Regions from separate parts of the Paenibacillus sp. P36 genome, predicted to be linked through region 1. Evidence: a T-box and tRNA genes for the amino acid it is inferred to sense, from the RefSeq annotation. Region 1 holds a T-box; the other regions hold tRNA genes.

Region 1 (7,391 bases):
ACAACGCAGCAGCGCTGGGAGATGGTTTGCCTTGCTGCGGAAGGGAATCCTTTTTTTCGTCCGATTGATATCGAAATCAGCAAAGGCGGCGTATCTTATAGTATCGATACGATTGAACTGCTGCGCAAACAATATCCCACTACAGAATTTGCTTATATTATAGGTGCAGACATGGTTCAGTATTTGCCGCAGTGGCATCGCATCGATGACATCGTGCGGCATATTCGTTTTATCGGTTTAGCCAGACCTGGCTACGAACTGGATATGGCGCATATGTCGGCTAACATCCGTGAGCGAGTAACCATTGTCCCCATGCCGCTTGTTGAAATTTCATCCACGGCCATTCGCGAGGAACGAAGACAGGAACGATCGGTCCGATACCTTGTTCCGGAAGTCGTGAACGGTTACATGGAGGTGAACCGATTGTATGAATCGTGAGAAGCTAATCGCAGCCGTAAAAGAACAAATGCCGGAGAAACGCTGGCTTCATACACTTGGTGTCATGGAAACGAGCGTCATGCTTGCGAAGCGATTCGGTGGAGATCCTGTCAAAGCTGATCTTGCAGCTATTTTACATGACTATTGCAAGTATTGGCCTGTGCAGGAGCAAGCTAAGATTATTCGCGAGAATGGGTTGCCGCAGGATTTATTGGATTTTGACAAGGAGCTTTGGCATTCGCATGCCGGGGCGTTCATTGCCCAGTCGCAATTTGGTATTCAGGACGAAGAGATATTGGATGCGATCCGGTACCATACCTCAGGGCGTGAAGGGATGACGCTGTTAGACAAAATCGTATGTTTAGCGGATTATATGGAGCCAGGCCGGGAATTCCCCGGTGTAGAGCTCATCCGTGAGGAAGCCAAGACCAGCTTGGAGAAGGCGCTTGTTGTCGGGTTTGATTCTACGATTCGGTTTTTGATTGAAAAAGGAAAACGAATTTATCCGCTTACTATTTTGACACGGAATGATTTGATTCAACAAATAAACAACTAATTAATGGAGGTTGATTGAATGAGTAAAAGCCCAGAAGAGATTTTAGCATTTGTCGTAGAGGCTGCAGAGGATAAAAAAGCGGCGGACGTTGTCACGCTTAATTTGCAAGGTATTTCCTTGATTGCGGATTATTTCGTCATTTGCCACGGAAATTCAGAAACACAAGTGCAAGCGATCGCGAGCGAAGCCAGAAAGAAAGCACATGAGTATGGCGTCACGATCAGAGGTTACGAAGGTATTGATACAGCTAGATGGGTTCTGCTTGATTTAGGAGATGTTGTTCTGCACGTTTTCCACCGCGATGATCGCGAGTACTATAACATCGAAAGACTTTGGTCCGATGCCAAAGTTGTGGAGCGCGTATGAGACTGGAAGCAGGATCCCTCGTTACCCTTGAGGTAGCGAGGGAAGTTCCGCCAAACGGATATTTCCTGAGCGACGGCTATCAGGATGTACTTTTACCTTATGCGGAGATTGTAGGCAAAATCAAGGCCGGTGAGCACGTGGAAGCTTTTTTATTCCATGATACGCAGGACAGGCTCATGGCTACTATGAAACGTCCGCAAATCCGAATGGGCGAAGTCGGGCTGCTCGAGGTTGTCGATATTCATCCGAGATTTGGCTACTTTCTGGAGATGGGATTAGGGCGCAACTTGCTCCTTCCTTACCGTCATGTCCCGGAATTGGAGGAATTGCGACCTCAAGTAGGGGACAAGGTGTTTGCAACATTAGCGCATGACCGTCAAGGCCGCTTGATTGCGAAGCTGGCACTGGAAGACGATCTGGCTCCGCTTTGTGTGCGTGCTCCTTCAAGCTGGAGCAACCGCTGGGTGAAAGCGCGCGTGTACAGGCCGCTGCAGATGGGCACTTTCGTTATTTGCGAGGCCGGTGTTCTCGGTTACGGTGTGATCGGACTTATCGCTCCTACGGAGAGAACACGATTGCTTCGTGTGGGTGAGTTGGTGGATGTACGTGTCGCCTTCGTTCGCGAAGAAGATGGCCGCGTGAATCTGTCGATGAGACAGCCAAAGGAAAAAGGCCGCGATGAAGATGCGGAGAAAATTCTTAGTGTGCTGGAGACGCGTCCAGGAAATGCGATGCCATTTTCAGATAAAACGTCTGCGGACATCATTAAGGATCGGTTTGGCCTGAGCAAAGCGGCTTTTAAGCGTGCGTTAGGCAAGCTGATGAAAGACGGGCTCATCTATCAGGAGGACGACTGGACCTATCTGAAAAAAGAGGAGAATCCTAGTTAACATGAGCTATGAGAAATTTGCCTACACGTATGACCGTCTGATGAACAGCATGCCTTACGAGGATTGGCTTCGTTTTGTCAAAGAAAGCTTTGACCGGTTTGGCGTGAAGCCGGTTTCGATCGTTGATCTCGGCTGCGGTACCGGCAACTTGACGATTCCGTTGGCATTGCAAGGTTATCAAATGACAGGCATTGACTTGTCGGAAGATATGCTGGCTGTAGCGGAACAAAAAGCAGGAGAACACCCTCAGCTTGCGCGCAGCGGAGCCGTTCGTTTGTTTCAGCAGGATTTGCGGGAGTGGGAGCTGGGGGAATCGGTTGATGTCGCTCTATCCTTCTGTGATAGTTTGAACTATTTGCTAGAGGAAGAGGACATTGTAGATGCCTTTCGCCAAACGTATGAAGGGCTTAAGCCGGGCGGTTTATTCCTGTTCGATGTGCATACGCCCCAGCAGCTGTTTGCTTATGCGGAATCTCAGCCCTTCTTTTTGAACGAAGAGGATGTAGCTTACATTTGGACAAGCGAGTTGAATGAGGAAAGAGTTCAAATTCAGCACGAATTGACCATCTTTGTCAAAGAGGAAGGCGGCAAGGAACTGTTCCGGCGCATCGATGAAACGCATGAACAGCGCGCTTATGCACTGGATTGGCTGGAGCAGATGCTGAGGGAAGCAGGCTTTCTTGAAGTGTACAAGGCAGCCGACTTTACATGGGAACAACCTACGAAGCTGACAGAGCGGGCTTTCTTTATTGCAAAGAAATAAAGCATAAGGAGCCCCGCCGCTTGACAGTGCGGCATTATTTTACATATAATCAAAGCTAATCAGATGATCACAAAGCTTGGAAGAGGATTAGTAACTTGCACAGCATCTCGCAGAGAGCCGGTTAAAGGGTGGAAGCCGGTAGATGTCCGTCTTGTGAACTCGCCTTGGAGCTAGAAGGTGAATCGCCACGCATGTTGGCGTTAGCCGGATCGTTTCACCCGCGTTAAGGGGCAGAGTGAACACAGGCAAAGCATGCCTGGTGTTAACTAGGGTGGTACCACGGGAATCTAACCTCTCGTCCCTAGCGATATCCGCTAGCGATGAGGGGTTTTTTGGCGCTTATAGCCGTACACAGGGAGGAAATTTCACATGACACAGGAAACGAAAGAAACCAAGGAATTACAGGGTTACAATCCGCAAGCGATTGAGCCCAAATGGCAAGCTTACTGGGATGCAAAGAAAACATTCAAAGTGCTTGAAAATTCGGATAAGCCGAAATTTTATGCGTTGGATATGTTTCCATATCCTTCAGGAGCAGGTCTGCATGTAGGACATCCGGAAGGTTATACGGCAACGGACATCGTCTCCCGTTTCAAACGGATGAGAGGCTTCAACGTTCTTCACCCAATGGGTTGGGACGCATTCGGACTTCCGGCTGAGCAATACGCTTTGGATACAGGGAATGATCCACGTGATTTTACACAGAAAAATATCGATACGTTCCGCCGTCAAATTAAATCGCTCGGATTTTCCTACGATTGGGATCGGGAGATTTCCACGACGGATCCGGAGTATTACAAATGGACGCAATGGATTTTCATCCAACTGTACAACAAAGGCCTTGCTTATGTAGACGAAGTGCCTGTTAACTGGTGTCCGGCGCTGGGGACGGTTCTTGCGAATGAAGAAGTTATCGATGGTTTGAGTGAACGTGGAGGCCACCCGGTCATCCGTAAACCGATGCGTCAGTGGATTCTGAGAATTACGGAATACGCTGAACGTTTGCTGGAAGATCTAGAGGAGCTTGACTGGTCGGAGAGCATTAAGGATATGCAGCGCAACTGGATCGGTAAATCGACAGGCGCTGAAGTTCAATTTGCGATCGAAGGGCATGAAGAGAAGAGCCTGACTGTCTTTACAACACGTCCAGATACTTTGTTCGGAGCGACTTATTGTGTGCTTGCACCTGAGCACGAGCTTGTGCAGCAAATTACGACAGACGGACAAACGGCCGCTGTGAAAGAATATCAAGAAAAAGCTTCCCGCAAAAGCGATCTGGAGCGTACTGACCTGGCTAAAGACAAAACAGGCGTATTCACAGGTGCCTATGCGATTAATCCAGTAAATGGCGGGAAAGTGCCGATCTGGATCGCGGATTATGTGCTTGGCGGTTACGGTACTGGCGCCATCATGGCAGTGCCTGGACACGACCAACGTGACTGGGAGTTTGCGAAACAGTTCGATTTGCCGATTATTGAAGTCGTGCAAGGTGGCAATGTGGAGAAAGAAGCTTACGCTGGAGACGGCGCTCATGTGAATTCTGGACCTATCGATGGCATGAACATTGAGCAAGGCATCAGTCACATGATCGCTTGGCTTGAAGAGAACGGCAAAGGTCAAGGTAAGGTCACATACCGCTTGAGAGACTGGCTGTTCAGCCGTCAAAGATACTGGGGAGAGCCGATTCCGATTCTTCACCTGGAAGATGGCACGATGAAGCCTGTACCGGTTGACCAACTTCCGCTTCTGCTTCCTCAAGTTGATGAAATTAAACCTTCGGGAACTGGGGAATCACCGCTGGCTAACGTATCTGAATGGGTGAATACGACCGATCCGGAAACGGGGATGAAAGCTCGCCGCGAGACGAATACGATGCCGCAATGGGCTGGCAGCTGCTGGTACTACCTGCGTTTCATCGATCCGCGTAACGATAAAGAGTTCTGCTCGCATGAGCTTCAACAGCAATGGCTGCCGGTTGATTTATATATTGGCGGAGCTGAGCATGCGGTACTTCACTTGCTGTATGCCCGTTTCTGGCATAAAGTGCTTTATGATCTTGGATTTGTTCATACGAAGGAGCCGTTCCATAAGTTGGTCAACCAAGGGATGATTCTTGGCGAAAACATGGAGAAAATGAGTAAATCACGCGGCAACGTTGTAAATCCGGATGATATCGTGAGCGATCAAGGCGCGGATACACTGCGTATTTACGAGATGTTTATGGGACCGCTTGAAGCGACAAAACCATGGAACACAACGGGTGTAGACGGCATTTACCGTTATTTGAACCGTGTGTGGAGACTGTTTGTGGATGAGAACGGTCAAGTTCAATCCAAAATCAGCGCGGATGAGACGCTTGGAAGCGATACGTTCAAACGAACATGGCATCGTTCCATCAAGAAAATCACGGAGGATTTCGAAGCGCTGCGGTTTAATACGGCGATCAGCCAAATGATGATTTTCGTCAATGAAGCTTACAAAACGGAGCGCTTGCCGCTCGAAGCGATGAAAAACTTCGTTCAGATGTTGTCTCCGCTTGCACCGCATTTGGCGGAAGAACTGTGGGAGAAGCTGGGTGGTACCGAGTCAATCACGTATGCACCATGGCCAACTTATGACGAAGCTTGGACCGTCGACAATGAAATTGAGATCGTAGTACAAGTCAACGGCAAAATTGTGGACCGCGTGCTGATTTCAAAAGATACGGACGAAGCTGCGATGGAGAAAATCGCTTTTGATCTTGATAAAGTCAAAGAAGCGACCGCCGGAAAGGCCGTTCGCAAATTGATTGTCGTTAAAGGTAAATTAGTGAACATCGTTGTAGGCTAATCAAGAAAAAAGACTATTGAGAAGACTGTTGCTTTATGGTTAATTGCTGCTCAGTCTTCTCAAGGTCTTCTTGATATTTGTCGTGGGTAGCGTGGATCACGCGCGAGAATACGCCGGAAAGCTCTTCATCCAAAATACGCAATCCTTCGGCAGTAATACCGCCGGGCACGGAAACGCGTTTTTGCAAGGTCATAGGGTTAAAGCCGCCCGTCGTCAGCAGCTTGCCTGTTCCAAGTGTCATCTCACTGGCTAGAAGCGTTGCTTCTTCAGGGGAGATGCCTGTGACTTCAACAGCTGCATCGATAAAGGATTGAATGAAGTTGGCAAGAAAAGCAGGGCCGCAGCTGGATAGGTCTGATGAGATGCGTGTGTAATTTTCAGATACCCGTATCGGTGATGAGATATGGGCAAATAAATTCTCAAGCCATTCTTTATCCTCAGGCTGCATCCGATTACCATGAATGCAGAGTGTAGCACCGCTTAATACATAGTTCGTAATACTTGGAATGATTTTACTTATTTTTGCCGGCAAAAGACTTTCCAAATGCTTAATCAGCACAGGACTTGTGATGGATACGATGAACTGGGAGGGAAGCACGTCCTCTTTAATTTCATCAATAACCTTTTTAAATTCAGAAGGCTTCACACAGAGGAAAATAATATCGCTCTCCAGCACGACTTCTCTATTCGATTGGGCTACCAGAAGCCCAGGATATGTCTCCGCAAGAAGCTCAACTTTACGAATCGTTCGATTTCCTGCAATAATTTGCTCCGGATTGAAAGCCCCAGAATGAATGAACGCTTCAATCAGAATACTTCCCATACTCCCAGTACCGATGAACCCTGCTTTCATCTAGTAATCCCTCCCGAAAAAAATCAGTCACTTTCGTTAATATTTATAGAACGGGGTCAGTTTTGGATGCCATTCGGATGCTTTTTCATGTATATGCATGCTTCTCTGCCGTTATGAAAGATTAGCTTGTTTTTTTTATTTAACTGTTAGGAGGGAACTCGTGGCTCTATTTCGTTATCGAAAATTTCTGTATACTGCTGTAATTGTTTGTATTGTCGTTTTTGTTGTATGGCCTTTTGTGACTGGAGGACGGTCATCGATGATACAAACGGAGTTTGAACCGGTGAATGAGCAAATTGAAGCTCTTATAGCGAATGGAGAGGAAATAGCTCAGGAATCCCTCGCAACACCTGGAGTTACTTCTGAAGTCTCTGATCCCACAGAAACTTCTGAAACCCCTGGAACCCCTGGAACCCCTGGAACCCCTGGAACCCCTGGAACCCCTGGAACCCCTGGAACCCCTGGAACCCCTGGAACCTCAGAAACCTCAGAACCTTCTAGACCTGATGCGTCTCCGGCCGCACCTGTAACAAACATCACATCTGAATCGCCTTTACCTAAGCTAAAAGGAAGCCCTCCACCAGCGCCTGCAAAGGGTCTATTGGATTTGAATACCGCAACGCTTAAGCAACTAAATGATTTGCCAGGGATCGGCGACAGCAAAGCAAGAGCCATTCTGGATTACCGTTTGAAAAA
Region 2 (7,391 bases), 4.1 Mb from region 1:
GTGAACTCCCAAGGACCTCCTCCAAGCTCCCAACAGCCAAAAGTTATGTTTGAGATGTCAAAACCTGCATGTCCTAGCTTTTTCGCCTTCATAGTCGCCGACCTCATTTCATTGATATCGTCCCACGATAATGCACACGTTAACAAAACAAGTATACCGCTTTCATTTACTTTTGCCAAGAAATATGCGGGCTCGGGTATCGGGTGAGGATGGTCTCCATAGCTGTACCATGTCTTTTCTGTACGTTAACGGAACTACTGGCATCTATTTAGCTCGAAAACGGTGCATTCGCCCCTCCTAGGGAACTACGGTCCTCTATTTTGCCGTTTTCAGGTGATACGCCGCTTTTAGGCAGCAAATAAAGGCTTGTAGTTCCCCTAACCGGGGAATTCGGCTGATTTACTCGAAATAGCGACCTCCAGTTCCCTTCGCTTTCCGCCCTCATTGAACATGCTTCCTTCGGAAGCAATCATCGGTAGATTTGGACGCGCGTCCTACTCGGGCTTACTCAAGCTGCCTTCACGGACGGTCGAACCCTTTGTGGGTTCTCTTCCCTTACCCGTGCAAAAGAAAAAGCCACCCGAAGGTGGCTCTTTCTTTTCTTGTGAAGCGGGTGATGGGAATCGAACCCACGCTACCAGCTTGGAAGGCTGAAGTTCTACCATTGAACTACACCCGCGTAAATATCGGGATGACACGATTTGAACATGCGACCCCCTGCTCCCAAAGCAGGTGCTCTACCAAGCTGAGCTACATCCCGAAACGCTTATAACTTAATTAAAATGGCGCGCCCTGAGAGATTCGAACTCCCGACCTTTTGATTCGTAGTCAAATACTCTATCCAGCTGAGCTAAGGGCGCTTAAAATATGGAGCGGAAGACGGGGATCGAACCCGCGACCCTCGCCTTGGCAAGGCGATGCTCTACCGCTGAGCCACTTCCGCACGGTATGTGTTGCTTGTCACTTCATTTCTTTCTCAGAGGCGACAAGGAATAATATATCAGGATTTCAGAACAAATGCAAATGTTTTTTCTTACCAATCGCTTATTTTATAAAAATACCGCCAAAAGGCAGCACTTCCCTTGCAATTCGCCGCAATAAGCTATCGTTTTTCATATGCTCATCCAACTTGCGATCCGGCTTACATGGCTGCAGCAGCACATGTCCTTGCCCTGTCATCTCCCAATGATAATTCATATGCTGGCTCGCTAATGTATTACCATAAACACAAAGGCGCAATACTGCATTCCGAGGATACGCAATTAGACAATGAATATCTACATATAAAGGCTGCTTCGGATCCAAAGCCATCTGATACAAGGGCCCAGTGGTCAAAAGCCCCAGTGTTCCCGGCCCTTTGAACTGCATTTTCACGAGATCTTGCGTGATCAGTGTATTTTTAACATTTTGTAAGTGAGAAGTAAAGCTGACACCGCCGGTATAAAACAGAACATGCCGGAACTCATACAAAAGATCATCCTCATCACCAATAGGCACCACAGACATGCTGTAGCCTTCTGGCAAACCTAGCATGAGCTGAGCAGGACCATACACGCGCGACTGAATCAGACGTTTTTTGCGGTACATACTGGGTAGCTTCATCAAAGAGTCCTCTCTTTGCTCAGACTTCCCTTGAAAAGCTACGATTTGGTTCGGATGCAGCACATGAATCGACTCGTCCTTCTCGATGCGCAGTGTGGCCATTTTTGCGTGTGAGCTTGCATGTTCGAAAGTAACTTCCACGCCTCTCAGGCCTCCTATCTCATTTGACGCTTCTGCCTCCGCCAGACCACATACCGGAACACCCGTCCAAGTACAAAATACAACACTACAAGCACAACCACCGCGATAACCATATTCGTTATCTTCCGACTCCGGTTTTCTTTATCTATTGCAACCTGCTCCATGGCCTTTAAGCGCTCTTGCAGTCGTTCATTTTCTTTCTGAAGCGCTTCGTTTTGTTGAAGGAGCTTTTCCTCGGTTTCCTGCGAATGCCGGATCGTTTCCGAGAGCTTGTCCTTTTGCTCCTCTAATTGCTGTTTCGTTGCCTCGTAATCTTTCTGAATTTGCTCCACATTCTCAGGCAGTTGATAGATATCTTTCACCCTATCGAGCCAGGAGGCTTGGGCTGCAGAGGCAGGGTACATAAGCCCTATCCAAATGACTAGCACGCCGATCACGTGACCAATAACAGATATATGCCGTGTCCGCATCGCCTTCCCTCCCAACAGCTCGACATTTTCTTCTATTTTACAGCAAAAATCAACCCTTCACCACTTCTGCCGCCTTAACAGGGTAACGCAAAATCGTTCTCATTTTCAAAGGATCAATCTTCCTCGGGTCAGATAAATAGATTTCATGATGGAGGCCGCTAATGCTTAAATGGCTTGTCTCCATAAATTCGTACATTTGAGTTAGCGTTTCAGGCTCGGAAGCATACGGACCCATATGCAGCATCTGGACACAGCTTCCTTCATGCAAGGTTTCAAATACAATATCTGAAAGCAAATCCAGCTCCTTTTTCTTGCCTAAAGCTTTAACTCGGGCTTCCTCTACCTTCTCTGCTGTAACATAATCGGGCATCCTAATCAAAAGTTTCCAACGCCACTGCTCCCTCGGCACCTCGAGCGCGTTCCGGCTATCTCCATCCACCCACCACAAGCCCTCCAGCTTGGCCACAGTGAAGTCTTTCTCCTCCATCTTATAAATGCCCTTAATGCTGTAAGAAAGCGTGTAGAGCGCTTCAGTCGCTTGTGCGAAGACGTCTCCATTCGGGTCCCCAGTTCCTTCAATGGTCACATACCAAACAGGCCCAAATTCCATTAGCTGTGGTTTCGTCGGAGCTGTGTAATAGGATTTGTAGACTTTGGCTAAATCTAACTTTTCCATGCGGCACTTCCTTTTTTCTTTCAGTATATAAAATAAACCCTGACAGCTATACGTCAGTAAACATAGAAAAAACCTACCCTTCGCTGTAAACGGCGAAAAAGTAAGTTTCGGTCTTCATTAGTATCGTATGTAATTATTCCCCGGTTGGTGGAGTGAACGTGCGCTGTGCAAATTCCGCATCCAACATGAAGAAGGCATTGCTGTCTTTGTCGATTCGTTTCAACTTGTTAATAATGCTGTCGAACATCGCTTCTTCCTCTACCTGCTCATCGATAAACCATTTGAGGAACTGCATCGTCGCATGCTCACGATCGTTGAGAGCCAAATCAGAGAGATGGTAAATACGTCTTGTAACTTCCTGCTCATGCTTGTATGCATGCTCAAAAGCGTCGAGGATCGATTCGTACTCATTCACTGGCGTATCCATACCGGCGAAGGCAACCTTTTTCCCGCGATCATTAATAAATTTGAAAATCTTCATTGCATGAAATTTCTCTTCTTCCGCTTGAACGATAAAAAAGTTCGAGAACCCATCCAAGCTTTCTGCTGCACAATAACCGGCTATGGCCAAATAGACGTGCGCGGAGTAAAATTCATAGTTCATCTGCTCATTGAGCGCTTCCGTTAGTTCATCTTTTAACATGATGTGCTGCACATCCTTTCTGTATGGTTACTTTTTGCAAATCCCCATACATACAAGATTACCAGAACTTCATATACAAATACAAACGGAAGTCATAAATTTTACAAAGGTTATGTACTTAGGCCATTACGGTTTCAGCCCTTGATTCAGCAATAATCTGCTTGAGCTGAGCATATAGTAAGTCAGGCGAAGCCGCACAAACCAAGTTCTTTTTGCCGATCATCGCGATGCACTCTTTCTTGCAATGCTTACAGTTTCCCAGGCAATCCTTCTTCTTTTGCTTCAATTTGGGGTATTCATTTTTCAACGACTTATATATTTGTTTGGATCCGAATTTCTCATTTCTGCAGCAGTATTTAATCGTTTTCATGTCATAACCTCCACCGCTCATATCTACCGCCTATACCCTGATATTAGTGATAATAATAATCAATGTCAACAGAAATTTGAGAAATGGATGTACAAAAAAAAGAGCTTCCTTAGCTCCTATAAAAGGAATTAAGAAAGCTCTTGGTGATGCGGTCAAGAGGACTCGAACCTCCACGGGGGGTTAGCCCACACGGACCTGAACCGTGCGCGTCTGCCAATTCCGCCATGACCGCATAAAATAAAAAAAAACTGAGTCATGTAGGATTCGAACCTACGACACCCTGATTAAAAGTCAGGTGCTCTACCAACTGAGCTAATGACTCAAACTTCATAAAAAATGGCGGAGCCGACGGGATTCGAACCCGCGGTCTCCTGCGTGACAGGCAGGCATGTTAGGCCTCTACACCACGGCTCCACACTAGAATATAACACCTCATCAAGAGGTTGGTTGCGGGGGCAGGATTTGAACCTGCGGCCTTCGGGTTATGAGCCCGACGAGCTACCGAGCTGCTCCACCCCGCGTCATTAAAAAGGAAAATGGAGGCTGACGGGATCGAACCGCCGACCCTCTGCTTGTAAGGCAGATGCTCTCCCAGCTGAGCTAAGCCTCCATGGGAAATACATAATGGTGACCCGTAGGGGACTCGAACCCCTGTTACCTCCGTGAAAGGGAGGTGTCTTAACCACTTGACCAACGGGCCGCGTAAACAGGCTTTTCTTAAGTAAATCGTGCTTTAAGGTGGCGGAGAGAGAGGGATTCGAACCCTCGAGACGCTTGTGACGCCTACACGATTTCCAATCGTGCTCCTTCGGCCAGCTCGGACACCTCTCCATGAAAGCCTGGCATCGGATAAAAAAAGTGGCTCCCCGAACAGGACTCGAACCTGTGACAACTCGATTAACAGTCGAGTGCTCTACCAACTGAGCTATCAGGGAATACTGCTTGGCAACGTTCTACTCTCCCAGAACCCTGCGGTTCAAGTACCATCGACGCTGGAGGGCTTAACGGTCGTGTTCGAGATGGGAACGCGTGGGTCCCCTCCGCCATCATCACCAAACAGTCAAAGCGTGGTTTGCGCCTTGAAAACTAGATACGAAACTTGCGTAAAGAATATTTGTCATCTACGTTAGACGTAGCGACTAACTGCTTAGTCAGCTGGTTTTGGTTAAGCCCTCGACCGATTAGTATTCGTCAGCTGCATGCATTGCTGCACTTCCACCTCGAACCTATCAACCTCGTCGTCTACAAGGGGTCTTACATACTGGGAAATCTCATCTTGAGGGGGGCTTCGCGCTTAGATGCTTTCAGCGCTTATCCCCTCCGTACATAGCTACCCAGCGGTGCCTCTGGCGAGACAACTGGTACACCAGCGGTACGTCCATCCCGGTCCTCTCGTACTAAGGACAGCTCCTCTCAAATTTCCTACGCCCGCGACAGATAGGGACCGAACTGTCTCACGACGTTCTGAACCCAGCTCGCGTACCGCTTTAATGGGCGAACAGCCCAACCCTTGGGACCTACTTCAGCCCCAGGATGCGATGAGCCGACATCGAGGTGCCAAACCTCCCCGTCGATGTGGACTCTTGGGGGAGATAAGCCTGTTATCCCCAGGGTAGCTTTTATCCGTTGAGCGATGGCCCTTCCATTCGGTACCACCGGATCACTAAGTCCGACTTTCGTCCCTGCTCGACTTGTAGGTCTCGCAGTCAAGCTCCCTTATGCCTTTGCACTCTGCGAATGATTTCCAACCATTCTGAGGGAACCTTTAAACGCCTCCGTTACATTTTAGGAGGCGACCGCCCCAGTCAAACTGCCCACCTGACACTGTCCCCATACCGGATCACGGTACCAGGTTAGAACTCCGATACGATCAGGGTGGTATCCCAACGGCGCCTCCACCCAAGCTGGCGCTCAGGCTTCAAAGGCTCCCACCTATCCTGTACAGATCGTACCAAAGTCCAATATCAAGCTGCAGTAAAGCTCCATGGGGTCTTTCCGTCTTGTCGCGGGTAACCTGCATCTTCACAGGTATTAAAATTTCACCGGATCTCTCGTTGAGACAGCGCCCAAGTCGTTACGCCATTCGTGCGGGTCAGAATTTACCTGACAAGGAATTTCGCTACCTTAGGACCGTTATAGTTACGGCCGCCGTTTACTGGGGCTTCAATTCATAGCTTCGGATTGCTCCTAACCACTCCTCTTAACCTTCCAGCACCGGGCAGGCGTCAGCCCGTATACTTCGCCTTGCGGCTTCGCACAGACCTGTGTTTTTGCTAAACAGTCGCTTGGGCCTTTTCACTGCGGCCCCCTCGGGCTATTCACCCTACCGAGGCACCCCTTCTCCCGAAGTTACGGGGTCATTTTGCCGAGTTCCTTAACGAGAGTTCTTCCGCGCGCCTTAGAATTCTCTTCTCACCCACCTGTGTCGGTTTGCGGTACGGGCACCTTCGCCTGGCTAGAAGCTTTTCTTGGCAGTGTGAAATCATGACCTTCGGTACTTTAAATTTCCCTCCCCATCACAGCCCAGCCTTACGGTTAGCGGATTTGCCTACTAACCAGCCTCACTGCTTGGACGAGCATCCATCAGCTCGCGTCACTATCCTTCTGCGTCACTCCATTGCTCATAACGGCTACGGTGGTACAGGAATTTCCACCTGTTGTCCATCGACTACGCCTTTCGGCCTCGCCTTAGGTCCCGACTTACCCTGAGCGGACGAGCCTTCCTCAGGAACCCTTAGGTTTTCGGCGGATCAGATTCTCACTGATCTTTTCGTTACTTATACCGGCATTCTCACTTGTATGCGCTCCACCTGTCCTTACGGTCAGAATTCAACGTACATACAACGCTCCCCTACCCATGCATTGCTGCAAGCCATAGCTTCGGTGGCGTGTTTAGCCCCGTTACATTTTCGGCGCAGAGTCACTCGACCAGTGAGCTATTACGCACTCTTTCAATGGTGGCTGCTTCTAAGCCAACATCCTGGTTGTCTGTGCAACTCCACATCCTTTCCCACTTAACACACACTTGGGGACCTTAGCTGATGGTCTGGGCTGTTTCCCTTTTGACAATGGATCTTAGCACTCACTGTCTGACTCCCGGATTTAAGTTTGTGGCATTCAGAGTTTGACTGGACTTGGTAACCCTTGGCGGGCCCCGCACCCAATCAGTGCTTTACCTCCACAACTCCACATCCGAGGCTAGCCCTAAAGCTATTTCGGGGAGAACCAGCTATCTCCGAGTTCGATTGGAATTTCTCCGCTACCCCCACCTCATCCCCGAATTTTTCAACATTCGTGGGTTCGGGCCTCCAGTGAGTGTTACCTCACCTTCACCCTGGACAGGGGTAGATCACACGGTTTCGGGTCTACGTCCACGTACTCAAGCGCCCTATTCAGACTCGCTTTCGCTGCGGCTCCGTCTTTTCGACTTAACCTCGCACGGGAACGTAACTCGCCGGTTCATTCTACAAAAGGCACGCCATCACCCAT
Region 3 (7,391 bases), 4.2 Mb from region 1:
AGGAACACCAGTGGCGAAGGCGACTTTCTGGCCTATAACTGACGCTGAGGCGCGAAAGCGTGGGGAGCAAACAGGATTAGATACCCTGGTAGTCCACGCCGTAAACGATGCATACTAGGTGTTGGGGATTCGATTCCTCGGTGCCGAAGTTAACACAGTAAGTATGCCGCCTGGGGAGTACGCTCGCAAGAGTGAAACTCAAAGGAATTGACGGGGACCCGCACAAGCAGTGGAGTATGTGGTTTAATTCGAAGCAACGCGAAGAACCTTACCAGGTCTTGACATCCCGATGTAACACCTAGAGATAGGTGCCCTCTTCGGAGCATTGGAGACAGGTGGTGCATGGTTGTCGTCAGCTCGTGTCGTGAGATGTTGGGTTAAGTCCCGCAACGAGCGCAACCCTTGATCTTAGTTGCCAGCATTTCGGATGGGCACTCTAAGATGACTGCCGGTGACAAACCGGAGGAAGGTGGGGATGACGTCAAATCATCATGCCCCTTATGACCTGGGCTACACACGTACTACAATGGTCGGTACAACGGGAAGCGAAGCCGCGAGGTGGAGCCAATCCTTATAAGCCGATCTCAGTTCGGATTGCAGGCTGCAACTCGCCTGCATGAAGTCGGAATTGCTAGTAATCGCGGATCAGCATGCCGCGGTGAATACGTTCCCGGGTCTTGTACACACCGCCCGTCACACCACGAGAGTTTACAACACCCGAAGTCGGTGGGGTAACCCGCAAGGGAGCCAGCCGCCGAAGGTGGGGTAGATGATTGGGGTGAAGTCGTAACAAGGTAGCCGTATCGGAAGGTGCGGCTGGATCACCTCCTTTCTATGGAGACTCGGGTCTGAAACGACCCAGTCAAGTATCTTCGGATACACATCGCTTACTCACTCGTGTTCAGTTTTGAAAGAGCAATCTTTCAATGTAAACATCTTTGTTCCTTGAAAACTAGATAACGAAACAAAACGTAAAGTAAGAACTTAGGTCGTTTAACCTTCGGGTTATACAACAATCTTTAAATGTATTTTTTCTAGGTTAAGCTAGAAAGAGCACACGGAGGATGCCTAGGCACTAGGAGCCGAAGAAGGACGTGGCGAACGACGAAATGCCTCGGGGAGCCGTAAGCAGGCTTTGATCCGGGGATGTCCGAATGGGGGAACCCAGCTGTGGTAATGCGCAGTTACTCAATAGTGAATACATAGCTATTGTAGAGGCAGACCCAGGGAACTGAAACATCTAAGTACCTGGAGGAAAAGAAAACAAAAGTGATTCCGTCAGTAGCGGCGAGCGAAAGCGGAATAGCCCAAACCAAGGAGCTTGCTCCTTGGGGTTGTAGGACCTCGTTGTGGCAAAAGTTTGTTAGGCGAAGTGATCTGGAAAGGTCCGGCATAGAAGGTAAAAGCCCTGTAGCCCAAAATGAACGTATGCCTAGAGGTATCCTGAGTACGGCGGGTCACGTGAAACCCCGTCGGAACCCGGCAGGACCATCTGCCAAGGCTAAATACTCCCTAGTGACCGATAGTGAAGCAGTACCGTGAGGGAAAGGTGAAAAGCACCGCGGAAGCGGAGTGAAAAAGAACCTGAAACCGTGTGCTTACAAAAAGTCAGAGCGCTCTATATGCGTGATGGCGTGCCTTTTGTAGAATGAACCGGCGAGTTACGTTCCCGTGCGAGGTTAAGTTGAAAAGACGGAGCCGCAGCGAAAGCGAGTCTGAATAGGGCGCATTAGTACGTGGACGTAGACCCGAAACCGTGTGATCTACCCCTGTCCAGGGTGAAGGTGAGGTAACACTCACTGGAGGCCCGAACCCACGAATGTTGAAAAATTCGGGGATGAGGTGGGGGTAGCGGAGAAATTCCAATCGAACTCGGAGATAGCTGGTTCTCCCCGAAATAGCTTTAGGGCTAGCCTCGGATGTTGTGAGTTGTGGAGGTAAAGCACTGATTGGGTGCGGGGCCCGCCAAGGGTTACCAAGTCCAGTCAAACTCTGAATGCCACAAACTTAAATCCGGGAGTCAGACAGTGAGTGCTAAGATCCATTGTCAAAAGGGAAACAGCCCAGACCATCAGCTAAGGTCCCCAAGTGTGTGTTAAGTGGGAAAGGATGTGGAGTTGCACAGACAACCAGGATGTTGGCTTAGAAGCAGCCACCATTGAAAGAGTGCGTAATAGCTCACTGGTCGAGTGACTCTGCGCCGAAAATGTAACGGGGCTAAACACGCCACCGAAGCTATGGCTTGCACTTTGTGCATGGGTAGGGGAGCGTTGTATGTACGTTGAATTCTGACCGTAAGGACAGGTGGAGCGCATACAAGTGAGAATGCCGGTATAAGTAACGAAAAGATCAGTGAGAATCTGATCCGCCGAAAACCTAAGGGTTCCTGAGGAAGGCTCGTCCGCTCAGGGTAAGTCGGGACCTAAGGCGAGGCCGAAAGGCGTAGTCGATGGACAACAGGTGGAAATTCCTGTACCACCGTAGCCGTTATGAGCAATGGAGTGACGCAGAAGGATAGTGACGCGAGCTGATGGATGCTCGTCCAAGCAGTGAGGCTGATGTGTAGGCAAATCCGCACATCGTAAGGCTGGGCTGTGATGGGGAGGGAAATTTTAAGTACCGAAGGTCATGATTTCACACTGCCAAGAAAAGCTTCTAGCCAGGCGAAGGTGCCCGTACCGCAAACCGACACAGGTGGGTGAGAAGAGAATTCTAAGGCGCGCGGAAGAACTCTCGTTAAGGAACTCGGCAAAATGACCCCGTAACTTCGGGAGAAGGGGTGCCTCGGTAGGGTGAATAGCCCGAGGGGGCCGCAGTGAAAAGGCCCAAGCGACTGTTTAGCAAAAACACAGGTCTGTGCGAAGCCGCAAGGCGAAGTATACGGGCTGACGCCTGCCCGGTGCTGGAAGGTTAAGAGGAGTGGTTAGGAGCAATCCGAAGCTATGAATTGAAGCCCCAGTAAACGGCGGCCGTAACTATAACGGTCCTAAGGTAGCGAAATTCCTTGTCAGGTAAATTCTGACCCGCACGAATGGCGTAACGACTTGGGCGCTGTCTCAACGAGAGATCCGGTGAAATTTTAATACCTGTGAAGATGCAGGTTACCCGCGACAAGACGGAAAGACCCCATGGAGCTTTACTGCAGCTTGATATTGGACTTTGGTACGATCTGTACAGGATAGGTGGGAGCCTTAGAAGCCTGAGCGCCAGCTTGGGTGGAGGCGCCGTTGGGATACCACCCTGATCGTATCGGAGTTCTAACCTGGTACCGTGATCCGGTATGGGGACAGTGTCAGGTGGGCAGTTTGACTGGGGCGGTCGCCTCCTAAAATGTAACGGAGGCGTTTAAAGGTTCCCTCAGAATGGTTGGAAATCATTCGCAGAGTGCAAAGGCATAAGGGAGCTTGACTGCGAGACCTACAAGTCGAGCAGGGACGAAAGTCGGACTTAGTGATCCGGTGGTACCGAATGGAAGGGCCATCGCTCAACGGATAAAAGCTACCCTGGGGATAACAGGCTTATCTCCCCCAAGAGTCCACATCGACGGGGAGGTTTGGCACCTCGATGTCGGCTCATCGCATCCTGGGGCTGAAGTAGGTCCCAAGGGTTGGGCTGTTCGCCCATTAAAGCGGTACGCGAGCTGGGTTCAGAACGTCGTGAGACAGTTCGGTCCCTATCTGTCGCGGGCGTAGGAAATTTGAGAGGAGCTGTCCTTAGTACGAGAGGACCGGGATGGACGTACCGCTGGTGTACCAGTTGTCTCGCCAGAGGCACCGCTGGGTAGCTATGTACGGAGGGGATAAGCGCTGAAAGCATCTAAGCGCGAAGCCCCCCTCAAGATGAGATTTCCCAGTATGTAAGACCCCTTGTAGACGACGAGGTTGATAGGTTCGAGGTGGAAGTGCAGCAATGCATGCAGCTGACGAATACTAATCGGTCGAGGGCTTAACCACAAATCCTAAATGTTCAAACCTTTACGCAAGTTTCGTATCTAGTTTTCAAGGCGCAATCACGCTTTGACTGTTTGGTGATGATGGCGGAGGGGACCCACGCGTTCCCATCTCGAACACGACCGTTAAGCCCTCCAGCGTCGATGGTACTTGAACCGCAGGGTTCTGGGAGAGTAGAACGTTGCCAAGCAGTACCTTTTGCCCCAATACGGAGTTTCGTTTTGGGGAATTTTGGCCCGTTGGTCAAGTGGTTAAGACACCTCCCTTTCACGGAGGTAACAGGGGTTCGAGTCCCCTACGGGTCACCACAATTACCTGAACGCTTAGCTCAGCTGGGAGAGCATTACCTTGACAGGGTAAGGGTCGGCGGTTCGATCCCGTCAGCGTTCACCATTTAAACAGCTAAACTTTATAACGCGGAGCCGTGGTGTAGAGGCCTAACATGCCTGCCTGTCACGCAGGAGACCGCGGGTTCGAATCCCGTCGGCTCCGCCATTCATCTTTTTGATTGAATGGGACAAACTAAAAGAAGTACATATGGCTCGGTAGCTCAGTCGGTAGAGCAGAGGACTGAAAATCCTCGTGTCGGCGGTTCGATTCCGTCCCGAGCCACCATCTTTACAACTTAATAAGCCGTTGTAGCTCAACTGGTAGAGCAACTGACTTGTAATCAGTAGGTTGGGGGTTCAAGTCCTCTCGACGGCACCACATGCGCGCGTATGGCGGAATTGGCAGACGCACTAGACTTAGGATCTAGCGGGCGACCGTGGGGGTTCAAGTCCCTCTACGCGCATCACACAAGCAGGTAAGACCATTTTATGGTTTTACCTGCTTTTTCGTTGTAGTTTTCTCCCGTAAGCAAACGAAAGCTCATCCCCTGCTACATTACATAAGCAGGAAATGAGCTTTCTCACTTATCCATTATGATAGAGGAACTAGAGGCCGCTATTTCAATGAAAATAGGCCTATTAACCAGATTGGCGGAACTACAGGCCACTATTTTTCCATTTGGGACTACTATATGGTTTATTTCACAGAAATAAGCCCCTGTAGTTCCCCAACAGTACGAGAAGCTCTGTTTTCTCCGAAATAGCGGCTTGCTGTTCCCTTAAATTCAATCATTCGATGAATGTTTAGCTAATCGTTGAACCACCTGGTCCACCTTCTGTATATGCTGTGACATCCGACCTGCCGCGAGGGCTTCGTCCCCGGCAGCGATGGCATCGACGATATCGCGATGCTCCTGAAGCAACTTCTCGGCGGATGCGAGCTCCGCGAAAAACCACAAACGGCGAGAAGCCTTCATGCTCACCTGAAGCCTCTCCGTCAAAGACTCCATCATTCCGATCATGAGGGAATTATGAGAGGCTTTGGCGATTTCCAGGTGAAAGCGGATATCGGCTTGTTCACTATCTTCCTCGTTGCCAAGGGAGCGTTCCATCGACTGAAGAATGTCCCGAAGCTCCGCGATATTAGCTTCTGTCCGTCTGCTTGCGGCCAGCGATGCGCAGCCTACCTCGATGAATCTCCGCACCTCCTGCACTTCTTGCAGGGAGTCACCTTGATCGAAGAGGGTTGCGTTGTCCGCAGGCAGCGGATTGCTCACGAAGGTGCCGCCGCCGTGCCGGATATCTACCCATCCAATTGCTTTCAACCCGCTCAGTGCTTCGCGAATGGTCGATCGGCCGACTTGGAAGCTCGCAGCAAGCTCAACGACAGTCGGCAACTTCGAACCTGGCGCATAGGTTCCTGACTCAATTTGCATCTTAATTTGCCCCATTACGATTTCCGAACCCTTTTGCGGCCGTATCTGCTGAAATGCCATGCCAATTCCCCCATAAAAGATCTATACATCTATTCAATCATAAGCTAAAATAGAAGGAAAGTCATCTGATCACATGATCAATTATCAATCAATTATCAATGATAGTCATGAATAGTCCCATGGGAGGCTGCTATGCTCGATAACCAAATTAGACAACAACTGTTCAATATTGTAGGCGAAAAGTATTTTAAAGATGATATGGAATCGCTCGTTACCCACTCGTATGACGGAACACCTATGCTTCAATCGCTGCCAGATGGCGTGATTTATCCTAAGGACACAGCGCAAGTATCCGCGATTATGAAGGTGTTGAATGAGCATCGCATTCCGCTAGTCAGCAGGGGTTCAGGTACGAATCTTTGCGGCGGAACCGTGCCCGTTCAAGGCGGCATTGTCATGGTCATGCACAGGATGAATGCAATCCTCGATATTGATATGCAGAATCTGACGGCAACCGTACAGCCGGGAATCATTACGAAGCAATTCATCGAGCATATTGAAAGTCTAGGTTTATTTTATCCACCAGATCCAAGCTCAATGGCGATCTCTACGATTGGAGGCAACATTGCAGAGTGCTCCGGAGGCCTGCGCGGTTTAAAATACGGCACCACCAAAGACTATGTGATCGGATTAGAATGCGTACTGGCAAACGGTGAAATCATGCGTACAGGCGGTAAGCTGATGAAGGACGTGGCAGGCTATGATTTGACGAAGCTGCTGATTGGTTCAGAGGGGACGCTCGCAATCGTTACGGAAGCTACGCTCAAATTGATTCCGCCTCCAAAATATAAGAAAACGATGCTGGCCATGTACAAAGATCTATACGGCGCAGCTCGTACGGTCTCCAAAATTATTGAAAACCGAATCATTCCGGCTACCTTGGAATTCATGGATAATCCAACGATCCGTGTCGTAGACGATTTTGCGAAGCTAGGCCTACCGCTGGATATGGCAGCAATCCTATTAATTGAGCAGGATGGCGAGATGGAGATGGTGGAGCGCGACATTGCCCGTATCTCGGAAATTTGCCGTGAAGAACAAGCGGATGAAGTTAGCATTGCGAGCAATCAGGAGGAAGCGCTGAAGCTGTTAACAGCAAGAAGAAGCGCCTTCACGGCGCTTGCGCGTTTGCGTCCGACAACGATTCTGGAGGATGCGACGGTTCCACGCTCCAAAATCGCCGATATGGTGCTGGAGATTAACCGAATCGCCGAGAAGCATGGCGTGCAGATTTGTACGTTTGGGCATGCGGGAGACGGCAATCTTCACCCGACAGCTACAACGGATGCCAGGGATCATGATGAAATCCACCGTGTGGAGGCAGCTTTTGAGGAAATTTTTGAAGCGGCGATCCAGATGGGGGGAACGATTACAGGCGAGCACGGTGTTGGGCTGGTGAAAGCACCTTTCTTGGAATGGAAAGTAGGAAGCAGCGGCATTGCGATGATGAAAGGGATCAAAGACGTGTTCGACCCGCATCATCTCCTGAATCCCGGCAAAATGTTTGCCAAAGAATCCAGACGCAGGGTGGTAATCGACCGTGGCTAAAGGGGCAACTCTCCAGGAAACGTTAATCCAGAAACTGGATTACAATCAATTGACGAACTGCATGCGCT
Region 4 (7,391 bases), 4.1 Mb from region 1:
TGGTTAATCCAATACTTACAGAAAACTCTTGCATCTTATTAGGTGCCAAGCTAACTTTTAAACTATCTACATCCTTAATGATGCTATTGGCTATTTCAACACAATTCGCTTCATTATGGAGCAGAACCAAATATTCATCCCCGCCATAACGAAACGCTAAATCGTGATCGCTTGAAACCTTAGACTGTATGATTGCAGCAACTTCCCGCAATACTTGATCGCCAACCAAATGGCCGAAATTATCGTTAATATCTTTAAAATAGTCCATATCCACCATCATAGCAGCCTGGAATTTCTTAGTTCCCTCACTGATCATCCGGATCGTAATATCTAAATAAGCTCGATTATATAGACCGGTTAATGCGTCTACGTAGACCAATTTGGCCAGTTGTTTATTGTCTTTCTTCAAGTTCTTAATCTTGGCTTTTTGATGAAGGGCGATCTCAACTTTCCGTTCCAGCACATCCAAATCAAAAGGCTTTGTTAAATAATCAACCGCTCCTAGGCGCAATCCCTGTAAAATGTCTTCTTTCTGCGCATTGGCCGATAAGAAAATAATGGGTGTGTCAAAATCAGGTTCCGAAATCAAGCTTTTACATATTTCAAACCCTGTAATTTCCGGCATCATCACATCGAGCAAAATCAGATCAGGCATCACTTCTTTGACCATCGCCTGCGCTTCTGTACCATCTTCAACGGTAAAAATTTCATAATGTAACGAATTCAAAAATATACGCAGTATATTTAAGTTATGAGGTTCATCATCGATGATAAGAATACGACCGCTCATTCATTTATCCCATCTTTCATTACGATAATAGTTTTGAGTCCACTAACCATTCATTTGCATTTGCTCATCGATGATGCTTAAGAAGATCCGTACCAATTTCTCGTCAAATTGTTTGCCCGCATGAGTAAGCAGCTGCTCTCTTACTTCATGAACGTGAAGCGAGTTCCGGTAAACTCTCGTGGATGTCATCGCGTCGAACGCATCGGCGATACTTACAATCCGTACGAGATAAGGGATGTCCGATCCGCTCAATTGATCCGGGTACCCCCGTCCATCCATCCGCTCGTGATGCCACCTGACCATAGGCAATAGATGTTCCACATCCTGCAGTTCCTTCAGCAATTCAAACCCAATCACAGGATGTTGGCGGATGACATTAAACTCTTCGTCCGTTAAACGGCCGGGCTTCATGAGAATATGATCGGGAATAGCTAATTTCCCTACATCGTGAAGCAAAGCGCCCAGCTTCAAAGTTTCCAACTCGGTTTCGCTGACGCCGGCCTTCGCGCCAAGCAGCGTAGAATAGAAAGCAACATTATAGCAATGATCAACTGTAAAACTGTCTTTCACTCTTAATGTGTTAAAGAGACTTTCGTAAGCCTGCTGCTTAAGCACTTGCTTGCGGAATTGAATCTTTTTAATCAACTGCTCCATATGTAATTTGATGAGATTGCATAACTGCAATTGATCGTCTTTCAACTGAATATCCGAAGGAAATGAGAATAGTAGGGCACCGTACGAAGGGCCGTGCTTTATGTGGAATCCATAAATACATTCGTATCTGGATTTTAGAAGGTGATCGCGAAGCATTCCATCTGCCTCATACACCGACAAACGGGAACCTTCTGGCATTTGGGAAAAAAATTGTGTGTGAAGGACTATGTACTTTAACTGCTCCATGACTGCTGTACTAATATTTACGGAATAAGAAGCTGGGGTAATCTGATGTTTCTCATCCATTAGAAAAAGAGAGATATGTTCACAGCCTATTGATTTTTTGGCAATATCATTCAATTGGCCGATCGATTCGAAGATGGAATCAGAATTTATCACATTCTTGAAAAACAATGAATTCTGCATAGATGTTACCTCTTATTCTTCTCAAGTAGACTGCCCCGACATTTTAATTAGTACTAGTTCTTCTTGTTAAGGAGAATCTCCTCTATTATAAATAATTTTTTCCATAATTTTAATATTTTTTTACTAGAAAAGTTATAATTTCACACGTTATGAGTGTTTACGCGAGAGACATTCGTCGATTTGTGTCAAAGCAAATAGGGCGCCACTTCGCAAACTGGATGGGACTTTCGACACATGATGTCACTACCTTCCATGATGTAGTATGTAACTACACTTTTTCCATGGTAAAGTATGGATATTAAGGGAATGGCGCTGATGGATATTTTGATGTATATTTCATGTATATTAAAAGAGAGAAGTGAATGGGATGGCGATCTATATCGCGTTATTGCGTGGCATTAATGTGGGTGGGAAAAATATCATCAAAATGGCTGAGCTTCGAAAAACATTGGAGCAAATCGGGCTGCTTCGTGTTCAGACCTATATTCAGAGCGGCAATGTATTGTTCGAATCGGATGCGGATGAAGAATCGCTGCGCCAGCTGATCGAGAGTGAGATTGACCGCGTCTTTCATATCTCTTTAGCCGTGATTTTGAGAACTGCGGAGGAACTGAATCTCATAGCCGCCAATTGCCCGTACACGGCCGACGAAATCTCCGAAGCGGAGTCTATGTCCGATGCCGAAAGCCTTTACGTAGCCTTCCTGCCTAAAGAGCCGTCCAAAGAAAGCTTAGCACGTCTTGAGGTGTTCCAAACCGAGGATGACCAGCTGCGAGCAAAAGGAAGAGAAATCTATCTGCTGTACCGACACAGCATTCTAAAATCCAAGCTTGCCAATAACCTGCCGAAGCTTGATGTTCCTGCTACCGTGCGCAATTGGAAAACGCTTAGTAAGCTTGTTTCCTTAGCCAATGATATGGCTGCTTCCACGCAACGATAACACAGAAAACATAAAAAGAAGCATAATCTCCCAGTCTATCTACTGATCGATTATACTTCTTTTTGTTTGATCGGGACGACACGATTTGAACATGCGACCCCCTGCTCCCAAAGCAGGTGCTCTACCAAGCTGAGCTACGTCCCGATACTGCTATGTATGTTAAATGTAAAAATGGCGCGCCCTGAGAGATTCGAACTCCCGACCTTTTGATTCGTAGTCAAATACTCTATCCAGCTGAGCTAAGGGCGCTTAAAATATGGAGCGGAAGACGGGGATCGAACCCGCGACCCTCGCCTTGGCAAGGCGATGCTCTACCGCTGAGCCACTTCCGCAAGTAGGTGTTTCATGCCGCTTCTTTAAAAGCGACAAGTAGTAATATAACAGGATTCTTTACAAAAAGCAAATAAAATGTTTAATTATTTTTCGCCAGTTTTTACCTGTAGTTTTCCATCACCGAGAGGAGGGAATATGTGGAAGCATCTTTTTTTGATCAGAACGTCAAGGTTGCACAAGGGATCATCTTCGAAGAAAAGCTGGCGGTATACACGGAGCATGAATTTCATATGCATGCCGCTTTGGAGGTCAGTATAGCCCTTGATAGTACAATGAAATATCCGATTGGCGACGAGTGGTATTATGCCGATCCTGGCGATATCCTTTTGCTGCGCCCGTTCGAACCGCACTGGAACTTGACCCGGGAGGAAGGGAAACCAAGCCGTTGGATCATGCTTCTCTTCTCACCCGATTACGTTGCTTTCATTCCGGGCGGATACAGCTTGCTAGTCCCTTTTTATACGATGAACACGTCCCAGGTAATCCCCGCAGCATCGCCATACGCACAATCGATCATACGGCTTGCTACGGAGGCCTTGCAGGAGCAGAAGCAAGATCAGCCAGGCTGGCAGCTCCAGCAGATGACGTTGTTCATTCAAATCCTTGTCCAAATTCAAAGGTACTACCATTCGTTAGAGCAATCGTTCGCGGCTCCCTCCCTATCCGGCGTCATAGCAGCCATAGAGCATCTCATCACCCACTGGTCAGAAGAAGTGGACGTAGATTTGCTTATCCATAGGTCAGACCTGAAGAAGACCTGGTTCTATACCAAATTCAGAGAATTGACAGGCTCTTCTCCTAATGAATTTGTCATTCGACTTCGGCTTCAGTATGCAGCTCATATGCTGATGCACACGCATGAATCCATTACAGATATTGCCCTCGCCTGCGGTTTCAGCACCCCTAGCTACTTCAACAAAGTATTCAAAGAACATCGGGGGATGACACCAAGCGTATACCGCAGACAGGCAGCAACATCATCCAGTATCACAGCTAAGGTTGATTAAAAGATGACTTTATCCTTTGACGTATCCGGACAAAAGGACACGGTCCTCAAGCCGTTTGCCCGACTGGGCGTACCGGCAGCTTGCCGCCGCGACTTGGAAGGCATAGGCGCGTCTAGGCTTATCCGTGTGATTCTTCTTGCTGTGGTGCAGCGTCTCACGATGGAAGAACACAGCATCGCCTGGGGCTAATGGTGGACAAGGTACACCATTCTCCGGCTCTGCAGCGCGCTTATGGCCAGGCTCTGTATTGATATTGGGCTGCCGCCCGAGTAAATGTGATCCCGGGGCCAGCCACAAGCCTGCGTTCTCTTGACTGATATCATCAAGGGCAATAAAACCATTGAGCATATGACCCAGAATATGTGTGTACTGATTATCTTGATGCCACTCCAAACCATTGCCGTGGGGAGCTACGACCGCGTACATCCCCATCCACAGTTTGACTTGATCCCCTAGAATTTGCTCTAAAAAGCTTACAATATCCGGACTCGTCAAAAACCTCGTGGTCTCAGGATATAGTTCCTGCTCCGCGGCAATATCGATGATGGCTTTACTTTTCCATTCGCCTGTCCCTTTTTCGTTAGCAAAGGCAGCATTCTCTTCATTGATCGCATCAACCATTTCTTTTGTAAGAAAGCCTCGAGCATAAAAGAACCCTTCTCGATAAAACTGCTCGACCATCTCCTGCGTCAATACAAACCTTGTGACTTGTATCATATGCCTTAACCTCCTTTGTGGATATGACTTTATTGTAAATGAGAAGGAGGCTTCATTACTTCCAATCGACGAGGCGAATACTAGCAATTTTGTTCACTTATCTACAAAAGAACGCACAAAAGGCAAAAAGGATTAAGTTAGTGATACTTAATCCTTTTTGCTAGGTATGCGCGTAGAGGGACTTGAACCCCCACGGTCGCCCGCTAGATCCTAAGTCTAGTGCGTCTGCCAATTCCGCCATACGCGCATGCTGTAAATAAGGCAAATGGTGAGTCATGTAGGATTCGAACCTACGACACCCTGATTAAAAGTCAGGTGCTCTACCAACTGAGCTAATGACTCATAATAATTGGTTGCGGGGGCAGGATTTGAACCTGCGGCCTTCGGGTTATGAGCCCGACGAGCTACCGAGCTGCTCCACCCCGCGTCATTATTTAAAACACCCCAAAGGGGTACTGCTTGGCAACGTTCTACTCTCCCAGAACCCTGCGGTTCAAGTACCATCGACGCTGGAGGGCTTAACGGTCGTGTTCGAGATGGGAACGCGTGGGTCCCCTCCGCCATCATCACCAAACAGTCAAAGCGTGGTTTGCGCCTTGAAAACTAGATACGAAACTTGCGTAAAGAATATTTGTCATCTACGTTAGACGTAGCGACTAACTGCTTAGTCAGCTGGTTTTGGTTAAGCCCTCGACCGATTAGTATTCGTCAGCTGCATGCATTGCTGCACTTCCACCTCGAACCTATCAACCTCGTCGTCTACAAGGGGTCTTACATACTGGGAAATCTCATCTTGAGGGGGGCTTCGCGCTTAGATGCTTTCAGCGCTTATCCCCTCCGTACATAGCTACCCAGCGGTGCCTCTGGCGAGACAACTGGTACACCAGCGGTACGTCCATCCCGGTCCTCTCGTACTAAGGACAGCTCCTCTCAAATTTCCTACGCCCGCGACAGATAGGGACCGAACTGTCTCACGACGTTCTGAACCCAGCTCGCGTACCGCTTTAATGGGCGAACAGCCCAACCCTTGGGACCTACTTCAGCCCCAGGATGCGATGAGCCGACATCGAGGTGCCAAACCTCCCCGTCGATGTGGACTCTTGGGGGAGATAAGCCTGTTATCCCCAGGGTAGCTTTTATCCGTTGAGCGATGGCCCTTCCATTCGGTACCACCGGATCACTAAGTCCGACTTTCGTCCCTGCTCGACTTGTAGGTCTCGCAGTCAAGCTCCCTTATGCCTTTGCACTCTGCGAATGATTTCCAACCATTCTGAGGGAACCTTTAAACGCCTCCGTTACATTTTAGGAGGCGACCGCCCCAGTCAAACTGCCCACCTGACACTGTCCCCATACCGGATCACGGTACCAGGTTAGAACTCCGATACGATCAGGGTGGTATCCCAACGGCGCCTCCACCCAAGCTGGCGCTCAGGCTTCAAAGGCTCCCACCTATCCTGTACAGATCGTACCAAAGTCCAATATCAAGCTGCAGTAAAGCTCCATGGGGTCTTTCCGTCTTGTCGCGGGTAACCTGCATCTTCACAGGTATTAAAATTTCACCGGATCTCTCGTTGAGACAGCGCCCAAGTCGTTACGCCATTCGTGCGGGTCAGAATTTACCTGACAAGGAATTTCGCTACCTTAGGACCGTTATAGTTACGGCCGCCGTTTACTGGGGCTTCAATTCATAGCTTCGGATTGCTCCTAACCACTCCTCTTAACCTTCCAGCACCGGGCAGGCGTCAGCCCGTATACTTCGCCTTGCGGCTTCGCACAGACCTGTGTTTTTGCTAAACAGTCGCTTGGGCCTTTTCACTGCGGCCCCCTCGGGCTATTCACCCTACCGAGGCACCCCTTCTCCCGAAGTTACGGGGTCATTTTGCCGAGTTCCTTAACGAGAGTTCTTCCGCGCGCCTTAGAATTCTCTTCTCACCCACCTGTGTCGGTTTGCGGTACGGGCACCTTCGCCTGGCTAGAAGCTTTTCTTGGCAGTGTGAAATCATGACCTTCGGTACTTAAAGTTTCCCTCCCCATCACAGCCCAGCCTTACGGTTAGCGGATTTGCCTACTAACCAGCCTCACTGCTTGGACGAGCATCCATCAGCTCGCGTCACTATCCTTCTGCGTCACTCCATTGCTCATAACGGCTACGGTGGTACAGGAATTTCCACCTGTTGTCCATCGACTACGCCTTTCGGCCTCGCCTTAGGTCCCGACTTACCCTGAGCGGACGAGCCTTCCTCAGGAACCCTTAGGTTTTCGGCGGATCAGATTCTCACTGATCTTTTCGTTACTTATACCGGCATTCTCACTTGTATGCGCTCCACCTGTCCTTACGGTCAGAATTCAACGTACATACAACGCTCCCCTACCCATGCACAAACGTGCAAGCCATAGCTTCGGTGGCGTGTTTAGCCCCGTTACATTTTCGGCGCAGAGTCACTCGACCAGTGAGCTATTACGCACTCTTTCAATGGTGGCTGCTTCTAAGCCAACATCCTGGTTGTCTGTGCAACTCCACATC

The links. A T-box is a leader RNA that pairs with one kind of tRNA and senses whether it is charged. The one in region 1 lies ahead of leuS (leucine--tRNA ligase), so its partner is inferred to be a tRNA-Leu.
Region 2: it has a tRNA-Leu gene. The T-box ahead of leuS (leucine--tRNA ligase) is inferred to sense a tRNA for this amino acid. The anticodon was not compared.
Region 3: it has a tRNA-Leu gene. The T-box ahead of leuS (leucine--tRNA ligase) is inferred to sense a tRNA for this amino acid. The anticodon was not compared.
Region 4: it has a tRNA-Leu gene. The T-box ahead of leuS (leucine--tRNA ligase) is inferred to sense a tRNA for this amino acid. The anticodon was not compared.

The regions. Positions count from the first base shown of each region.
Region 1 is NZ_AP038372.1:5,457,355-5,464,745, reverse strand. Features, by position in the region: gene ACKTT9_RS24705 (nicotinate-nucleotide adenylyltransferase) at 1-438, shown strand, start outside; gene yqeK (bis(5'-nucleosyl)-tetraphosphatase (symmetrical) YqeK) at 428-994, shown strand; gene rsfS (ribosome silencing factor) at 1,013-1,360, shown strand; gene ACKTT9_RS24690 (S1 RNA-binding domain-containing protein) at 1,357-2,250, shown strand; gene ACKTT9_RS24685 (class I SAM-dependent DNA methyltransferase) at 2,252-3,013, shown strand; T-box leader at 3,082-3,319, shown strand; gene leuS (leucine--tRNA ligase) at 3,383-5,842, shown strand; gene comER (late competence protein ComER) at 5,856-6,695, opposite strand; gene ACKTT9_RS24670 (ComEA family DNA-binding protein) at 6,856-7,391, shown strand, end outside.
Region 2 is NZ_AP038372.1:850,139-857,529, reverse strand. Features, by position in the region: gene ACKTT9_RS03995 (aldo/keto reductase) at 1-92, opposite strand, end outside; tRNA gene ACKTT9_RS03990 (tRNA-Gly) at 609-679, opposite strand; tRNA gene ACKTT9_RS03985 (tRNA-Pro) at 687-760, opposite strand; tRNA gene ACKTT9_RS03980 (tRNA-Arg) at 784-860, opposite strand; tRNA gene ACKTT9_RS03975 (tRNA-Gly) at 869-943, opposite strand; gene ACKTT9_RS03970 (AIM24 family protein) at 1,045-1,743, opposite strand; gene ACKTT9_RS03965 (hypothetical protein) at 1,758-2,213, opposite strand; gene ACKTT9_RS03960 (GyrI-like domain-containing protein) at 2,263-2,889, opposite strand; gene ACKTT9_RS03955 (ferritin) at 3,023-3,532, opposite strand; gene ACKTT9_RS03950 (DUF1450 domain-containing protein) at 3,651-3,902, opposite strand; tRNA gene ACKTT9_RS03945 (tRNA-Leu) at 4,050-4,134, opposite strand; tRNA gene ACKTT9_RS03940 (tRNA-Lys) at 4,152-4,224, opposite strand; tRNA gene ACKTT9_RS03935 (tRNA-Asp) at 4,240-4,316, opposite strand; tRNA gene ACKTT9_RS03930 (tRNA-Met) at 4,347-4,423, opposite strand; tRNA gene ACKTT9_RS03925 (tRNA-Val) at 4,440-4,512, opposite strand; tRNA gene ACKTT9_RS03920 (tRNA-Glu) at 4,528-4,602, opposite strand; tRNA gene ACKTT9_RS03915 (tRNA-Ser) at 4,642-4,733, opposite strand; tRNA gene ACKTT9_RS03910 (tRNA-Asn) at 4,762-4,837, opposite strand; rRNA gene rrf (5S ribosomal RNA) at 4,843-4,959, opposite strand; rRNA gene ACKTT9_RS03900 (23S ribosomal RNA) at 5,064-7,391, opposite strand, start outside.
Region 3 is NZ_AP038372.1:1,266,399-1,273,789, forward strand. Features, by position in the region: rRNA gene ACKTT9_RS05755 (16S ribosomal RNA) at 1-832, shown strand, start outside; rRNA gene ACKTT9_RS05760 (23S ribosomal RNA) at 1,038-3,953, shown strand; rRNA gene rrf (5S ribosomal RNA) at 4,024-4,140, shown strand; tRNA gene ACKTT9_RS05770 (tRNA-Glu) at 4,184-4,258, shown strand; tRNA gene ACKTT9_RS05775 (tRNA-Val) at 4,268-4,343, shown strand; tRNA gene ACKTT9_RS05780 (tRNA-Asp) at 4,369-4,445, shown strand; tRNA gene ACKTT9_RS05785 (tRNA-Phe) at 4,490-4,565, shown strand; tRNA gene ACKTT9_RS05790 (tRNA-Thr) at 4,583-4,658, shown strand; tRNA gene ACKTT9_RS05795 (tRNA-Leu) at 4,664-4,743, shown strand; gene ACKTT9_RS05800 (FadR/GntR family transcriptional regulator) at 5,065-5,775, opposite strand; gene ACKTT9_RS05805 (FAD-linked oxidase C-terminal domain-containing protein) at 5,908-7,323, shown strand; gene ACKTT9_RS05810 ((Fe-S)-binding protein) at 7,385-7,391, shown strand, end outside.
Region 4 is NZ_AP038372.1:784,624-792,014, reverse strand. Features, by position in the region: gene ACKTT9_RS03665 (diguanylate cyclase) at 1-790, opposite strand, end outside; gene ACKTT9_RS03660 (HD-GYP domain-containing protein) at 833-1,870, opposite strand; gene ACKTT9_RS03655 (DUF1697 domain-containing protein) at 2,238-2,810, shown strand; tRNA gene ACKTT9_RS03650 (tRNA-Pro) at 2,881-2,954, opposite strand; tRNA gene ACKTT9_RS03645 (tRNA-Arg) at 2,983-3,059, opposite strand; tRNA gene ACKTT9_RS03640 (tRNA-Gly) at 3,068-3,142, opposite strand; gene ACKTT9_RS03635 (helix-turn-helix domain-containing protein) at 3,281-4,150, shown strand; gene ACKTT9_RS03630 (phytanoyl-CoA dioxygenase family protein) at 4,160-4,867, opposite strand; tRNA gene ACKTT9_RS03625 (tRNA-Leu) at 5,035-5,114, opposite strand; tRNA gene ACKTT9_RS03620 (tRNA-Lys) at 5,134-5,209, opposite strand; tRNA gene ACKTT9_RS03615 (tRNA-Met) at 5,218-5,294, opposite strand; rRNA gene rrf (5S ribosomal RNA) at 5,325-5,441, opposite strand; rRNA gene ACKTT9_RS03605 (23S ribosomal RNA) at 5,546-7,391, opposite strand, start outside.